2 regions of the Kouleothrix sp. 19917 genome follow, and region 2 is predicted to be linked to the other one. Evidence: riboswitches for the same ligand, from Rfam matches in the RefSeq annotation. Region 2 holds a riboswitch; the other holds the start of a gene.
The links. Region 2 has a riboswitch for magnesium ahead of M1P90_RS16840 (alpha/beta fold hydrolase). Riboswitches for the same ligand answer to the same signal wherever they lie in the genome.
Positions count from the first base shown of each region.

Region 1: linked by a shared signal. The riboswitch ahead of M1P90_RS18695 (magnesium transporter MgtE N-terminal domain-containing protein) and the one ahead of M1P90_RS16840 (alpha/beta fold hydrolase) in region 2 are both predicted to bind magnesium.

Region 1 covers NZ_CP097099.1:4,593,719-4,597,227, forward strand. Annotated here, with positions in the region: gene M1P90_RS18690 (Nramp family divalent metal transporter) at 1-656, opposite strand, end outside; gene M1P90_RS18695 (magnesium transporter MgtE N-terminal domain-containing protein) at 792-2,051, opposite strand; M-box (ykoK) riboswitch at 2,297-2,461, opposite strand; tRNA gene M1P90_RS18700 (tRNA-Ile) at 2,756-2,832, opposite strand; rRNA gene M1P90_RS18705 (16S ribosomal RNA) at 2,913-3,509, opposite strand, start outside.
Region 2 covers NZ_CP097099.1:4,118,542-4,122,050, reverse strand. Annotated here, with positions in the region: gene M1P90_RS16845 (ammonium transporter) at 1-595, shown strand, start outside; M-box (ykoK) riboswitch at 780-941, shown strand; gene M1P90_RS16840 (alpha/beta fold hydrolase) at 1,271-2,059, shown strand; gene mgtE (magnesium transporter) at 2,056-3,426, shown strand.

The DNA.
Region 1 (3,509 bases), 480 kb from region 2:
AGCTGCATGTAGGGCGAGATCGTCGTGCCGATCAGCGCGATCAGCAGTTGCAGGTAGCCCACTTCCAGGCGCGGCATGGGCCGCACGGTTTGCAGCAGCACATCGCCCCAGTCGGGCCGCGCCAGCACCGCCGCGCCGATGTAGGCAAAAAAACCCAGCGTCAGCACCAGAAAGATTTTTTCCACCCGCTCGTACGAGCCGCGCGTGATCAGTGCCCAGACCAGCGCCGCCGCAATTGGCACGGCGATGTAGCGGCTCACGCCAAAGAGCTCGGCGGCGGCGGCGATGCCAACAAACTCCGAGACGATAATGCCGAAATTGGCGACGAACAATGTCATCAGGATCAGCGCGGTGACGCGCAGCGAGAAGTTTTCGCGCACCAGGTCGGAAAAGCCTTTGCCCGTCACTGCGCCGAGCCGGGCGCTCATTTCCTGCACCACGCCCACAAACAGCGTAACGATTACCATGGCCCAGAGCATTCCATAGCCATAGGAAGCGCCCGCCGAGGCGTAGGTTGCGATGCCACCGGCGTCGTTGCCCGCGCTGGCCGCCAGCAAGCCGGGGCCGAGTGCCATCAGGTAGGGCCAGATCCGCCGCCGCCGCGCCCGAATGCGCTCGCGCACGGTGCCGCTGCTGGCCGTATTGCGTGTCGTCATAATCGTGATTCCTTGTCGTAACGCTTGTCGCCAGCGATCTCGCGCAATTCCCAGTGAGGTTTTATAGCGGTAAAAGGCTTCGTTGCGCATCGCAATCCCCAAACCCTAAACCCCAACCCCTGCGCTGAAAGCGCACTAGCCAAAAGCCCGCGCGCCGCGCCGCTGCCAGATCTCGGGCAGCAGAACTGCCAGCGCGTCGTCAACCGTCACAATGCCAATCATGCGTCCGTCGTCGTCGAGCACTGGCACAGCCAGCAGGTTATACTCGGCCAGCACGCGCGCCGCGTCTTCCGCGCGGTCTTCCGGCCCGACGGTCGGCACGTCGTCGTCCATCAGCTCGGCCAGCGGCGTGGCCGGGTCGGCCAGAATGAGGTTGCGCAGCCGCACAATGCCGTGCAGAAATGCGGGCGCGTCGTCGTCGGGCGGGAGGTCGGGTGGCGTTTCGACGATATAAACCGCTAGCAGCGGGTCGGGCGCTTCTTCCAGCCCGCGCACAATCGCCAGCGCGTCGCCTACCGATGCGCCCACCGGCACGCGCACGAAATCGGTGGTCATGATGCGGCCAGTGCTGTCTTCGTCGTAGGCCAGTAACTGCTGAACATCGGCGGCTTCTTCCGGTTCCATGCGCGCCAGCAGCTGCTCGGCCACTTCGTCGTCGAGGTCTTCCAGCGCGTCGGCGGCCGCGCCAGGCGTCATTTCTTCCAGAATATCGGCGGCGCGCTCCTGATCCATGCCTTCCAGCAGGTCGGCCAGGCGCTCGTCGCTGACTTCTTCCAGCGTCTCGGCGGCGGTTTCGTCATCCAGCGCGGCCACGATCTCGGCGCTCTCGCGGTACGAAAGCGCATCAACAATCCGCGCCAGGTCGACCGGGTTGATCTCGGAAAGGCGATCGTAGGAAACCCGGAGCTGCACGGGTGCGGCGCTGGCGAGGTACTGCGCCTCGCGCCAGTCGATGATCTGCCGGCCGATGATTCGGTCGGACAGGCGGCGCGGCCCGAGCCGGCGCACCAGCGCCTGCGGGCTGACATCCACGCCAATCAGGCGGTATGCGCCTTCGACGCGGGCGAGCTGCACGTCGTTGACGCGCACAATCCGCCGGCCAGTTATGTCGATAATCTGGTGGTCGAGCACGTCTTTGCGCAGCAGCACTTCGCCGTCGCGGCGGCTGAACGGGCGCAGATTAACGGTGGAACTTAAGAGCTTGGCGACGCCGTTGATCGACTCAAGCTGTGCGGCGGGCACAAAAAACAGCCGCCGCCGATCGCGCACCACCAGGCCGCTGATCGGGGGGTACAGATCGTCGCCGATGCGCACGATCACATCTTCCAGCCGGCCAAGCGGCTCGCCGCGCTTGCCATGCACGGCGCCATCAAGAATCGTTGCGAGAAACAGCATGGCGTGCCTCCGGTTGCCGCAAACTGGCAGCAAACCGCGGGCCTGCCGCCGCGCGTGGTGCGCGGCTTAGCGCCTGCCGCTACGGGGTGGCAGGAACGGGCCGGCGCAGCACGCTGGGGAAGGAGCGCTGCCGACAGATTGCGGATGCACATTGCACCGTCGCGGAATGACCGTCGTCCATATACCATCCATCAAAACGCCCCCTCGCAGATGCAAGGGGGCGGAAAACGCAGACGCTGCGTCGTCCTCTCCCCCCTGGTTGAGCTTAAGCCCCCACACAACGTAGCAATCGCTGCAGTCACCTTGACATGACCCTTAGGCCGGGCCGCGCCGTGTGCCCCTTAGCGTCTTTCGACGGTTCGGGACAGTGACCTGTGTTTGTGTGAGCGCCGCGCCTAACGAAGGAGCGACCAACTCCGTGATTTTTGTCACCGCGGCTAGTATACGCCGGGGGCGGGGGGCTGTCAAGGCGCACAAAAAACCGGGGTGTAGCGCGGGCCGTGGGGCTTAAGCCCTCGGCTGCAATTGCAAAGGCCGCCTTCGCGGCCTGCTCCAGCCCGCGAAGGCGGGCTTCGCCGCAATTTAGCCCGCTGCTTTAGCGGCCAGGGCAAAATGTTTGCCGGATTATTTTGTACATCTTCATCCCGGGCCGGGCGTGCCCACACAAAAAACCGAGGCCCGGTGCAAACCGGAACCTCGGCGTTTGGTGGGCGTACCTGGACTCGAACCAGGGACCTCGATCTTATCAGGATCGCGCTCTAACCAACTGAGCTATACGCCCGTGCCCGTATTATAGCATAACTTTACCACAGGAATGCAAGCCAGACGATGCAGGCAAGGAAGAGTGCCTGAGCTCCCTAGAAAGGAGGTGATCCAGCCGCACCTTCCGGTACGGCTACCTTGTTACGACTTCGTCCCAGTCGCTGCCCCTGCCCTCGGCCGCTGCCTCCGCCGAAACGGTTGGCCCACGGACTTCAAGCATTGACAACTCCCATGACGTGACGGGCGGTGTGTACAAGGCCCGGGTACGTATTCACCGCGCCATGGCTGATACGCGGTTACTAGCAACTCCGCCTTCATGGGGGCGAGTTGCAGCCCCCAATCTGCACTGGGTCGGTGATTGGCGATTTGCTCCCTGTTGCCAGGTCGCTGCGCATTGCCACCGACATTGTAGCGTGTGTGTCGCCCCAGGCGTAAGAGCCATGCGGACTTGACGTCATCCCCGCCTTCCTCCCAAGATGGGCAGTCCGGCCAGACACAGGTAACTGACCGTAGGGGTTGCGCTCGTTGCGGGACTTAACCCAACATCTCACGACACGAGCTGACGACAGCCATGCAGCATCTGTGGCACACCCTCGAAGGCGACCGGCTTTCACCGGCTTGCAGTGCCATGTCAAACCTGGGTAAGGTTCTGCGCGTTGCGTCGAATTAAACCACACGCTCCGCTGCTTGTGCGGG
Region 2 (3,509 bases):
GGGTGGTGTCAGCACCATGACGTACACCTGGCTGACGGGCGCCAAGAAGCCGTCGCCTTCCATGTCGGTGAACGGCATCCTGGCCGGCCTGGTAGCGATTACCGCACCGTGCGCATTTGTCGACCCGTGGGGCGCGGTGATTATTGGCCTGGTGGCTGGCGTGCTGGTGGTGCTGGCGACTGGCTGGCTTGAGAAGGCCAAGATCGACGACCCGGTTGGCGCGGTGCCGGTGCACTTCGTCAATGGTATGTGGGGCGTGCTGGCCGTCGGTATCTTCGCAGTGGGCAACCCCGATACCGCCGCCTGGAATGGTGTCGAGTCGCCAGTGACGGGCATTGTGGGTGGCAGCTTCGCACAGATCCTGCCGCAGGTGCTCGAAGCCGCCGCGATCGCGATCTGGGGTTTCGGCCTGTCATACGTCTTCTTCACCGTTCTGAAGCGCGCTGGCCTGCTGCGCAGCCGCGCCGAGGACGAGATCAACGGCCTGGATATGCCCGAGATGGGCGAGATTGGCTACCTCACCGATGGCGTGGCTGTGCCGGGTGGGCAGGTCGAAGAGCCTGTGGCAGTGGGCGTGACAGCCCCCGCCAGCTAGCTTCGTACACATCCTTGAGCATCACTGGTCGGGCGGGTGGCATGTGCCATCCGCCCGGTTTCTTGTTGGCGGCTTATGGCTTCCCGATGCCGTGCGCAAAGGTTACAATTTTCACAACAAGCTTGACACTCCTCTGCCGGGGGTGTATACTCGGGCATGTCGGAAGGCTTCCGGCAAGGCGTACGTGCTCTCTCGTTAGGTGCGGCGTCTGCACAGACACAAGTCGTTGCCCCGGCCCGTCGAAAGACGCTCAGGGGTAGACCAGGGCGGTCCGAGCTAAGGCTCGCTCTAACACGACTGCGAAAGCTACGCTGTGCAGTGCCAAAGCTCAAGTTGGGGAGAAGCCAAAACGGGCGTTCGTGTGAACGCGCGTCGTTGTGCTTTATAACCCCTTGGGCTTGCCCGAGGGGGCTTTTTATGGAGTTGTATGGACGCCAGTCATTCTTGTGCGCGGTGCGTCTGGTCGCGCTGCGCCGGTGGCCTCGTTTTGTGATGCGCTTGCTGCCAGCGGTTGGCGATGCTATGGCATAGCCCATAGCGACTAGCCAAACCCTGCGCTGCCCTCACACTGCGAGGTGTGGGGGCGTTTTTGTCCTCCCTTCCACTGGCGCGGCCCACGGCGCGCCGCTAAAACTCCGGCGGCCCTGCTTGCCGCATCGATCCTGGGAGGACATCATGAACACTTTGGCACCGCGCGTGCGCTCCGCACGCCGTCGCGCCTCCGCGCTCTACTGCGCTGTCCACGGCAGCGGCACCCCTGTGCTGTTGCTGCACGGTCTCGGCACCACTGGCGAAATTTTCGCGCCAATTATTCCAGCGCTGGCCCGCGCGTTTCAGGTCATTGTTCCCGACCTGCGCGGCCACGGCCAGAGCAGCTGCCTGCCCGGCCCCGACAGCATCGAGCGCCTGGCCGACGACCTGAACACTCTGCTCGATCTGCTCCATATCGATTCCTGCATTGTGCTGGGCTACGCCTCGGGCGGTGCGGTAGCGCAGCAACTCGCCCGCGCCTACCCGGCGCGCGTGCGCGCGCTGGCGCTCGTATGCGCCTACGCCCGTGGCGCGGCCACGCTGCGCGAGCAGATTAACGCCCGCCTGCGCCCCGAGCTGTATCGCCTGCTTGGCCCGCGCCGCGCCAGCACCTTTGCCGAGGGCAGCACGCCCCGCGCCGTGCATGCCACGCTCGACGCCAACCGTGGCGGGCGGGTTGCGCCGGTTGCGCGCGCGCTGCTGGCTTTCGATAGCCGCGCCTGGCTGCCGCAGCTGCGCTGCCCGGCACTGATTGTGAATGGCGGGCGCGATGCAACCACCCCGGCGCATCACGCGCGCGAGCTGCAAGCCCTGTTGCCGCATGCCGAGCTTCGCACCCTGCCGCGCGCCGGCCACTGGCTGGTCGCCACGCACACCGACGAGCTGCTGGGCATTGTGCAGCCCTGGCTGGCGGCCCACGAGGTGCGCGCATGAGCAACGCCACGATCACCTGGGTGGAAGCACTTGAGCAGCGCGTGCGGAATGTGCTTGCCGCCGCCGACGACGACGCGCTGCGCATGCTGCTGGCCGGCCGGCACCCGGCCGATATCGCCGAGGTGATCGATCGGCTCGACGACGACGACAAAGTCCGTGTGTTTCGCACGCTTGCGCCCGCGCAGGCCGCCGACGTGCTGGGCGAAACCAGCCGCGACGCCACGCGCGAGCTGCTGGAATACCTGCCCGCCGAAGAAGCCGGCGATCTGCTCGATCGTCTGCCGATGGACGACGTGGCCGAAATTCTCAGCGAAGACGTGCCCGAGCGCCAGCAAGCCCTGCTCGCAGCCATGGAGCCACGCGACGCCGCCGAGGTGCGCGCGCTGCTGAGCTACCCGCCACAAAGCGCCGGCCGCCTGATGACCGAGAAATTCGTGCGCGTGCGGCCGGAGATGACGGCCAAGGAAACGCTTGCGCACCTGCGCCACAGCGACCCCGAAACCGAGTCGTTCACCGACCTGTATGTGCTCGGGCCGCAGCAGCAGCTGCTGGGCATTGTGCCGCTGCACACGGTTGTCACCGCGCCTTCCGAGCGCCGCCTCGCCGACCTGATGGTGCGCGAGGTCGTGACCATCCCGCCCACCACCGACCAGGAAGAGGCGGCGCGGCTGGTGGCGCGCTACGACATTATGGCGGTGCCAGTGGTGGCGGAAGGTGGCCGAATGCTGGGCATCATCACCGTTGACGACGTGATTGACGTGCTGGTGTCGGAAGGCACCGAAGACGTGCTGCGCTTTGGCGGCGTCAGCGACGATGGCATGGATCAGCCGTATTTCACCATCCCCATCCCGCAGGTAGTGCGGAAGCGGATTGTCTGGCTGCTGCTCTTGTTTCTGGCCGGCACGCTCACCGGCAGCGTGCTCAGCTTCTTTGAAAATGAGCTGGAGCGCATGGTCATGCTCTCGGTGTTCATTCCCCTGCTGATTGGCACGGGCGGCAACACGGGCGCGCAAACGGTTTCGACCGTGATTCGCGGGCTGGCGCTGGGCGAAATTCGCGCGCGCGACACCGGGCGCGTGGTGCTGCGCGAGCTGCTCAGTGGCTTGCTGCTCGGCACGCTGTTGGGCTGCGTGGCGCTGGCGTGGACGCTCCTGTGGGGGAATACGTTCGCGCTCTCAGGCGTGGTGGCGCTCACCATCCTGGCGATCTGCGTGTGGGCAAATGTGATCGGCTCGCTCGTGCCGCTGATTGCGCGGCGCGTGGGCATCGACCCGGCCACGGTGTCGGCCCCGCTGATCACCACGCTGGTCGATGCGACTGGGCTGGCGATTTACCTGATGATCGCGAAGGCGATGCTGGGGCTGTAGGTTTTTACAGATAGAAACGGCACACGGCCGATCTGTTGAGGCAACTACGGACTACGCACTATGTGGTTAGGATATAGTGCGTA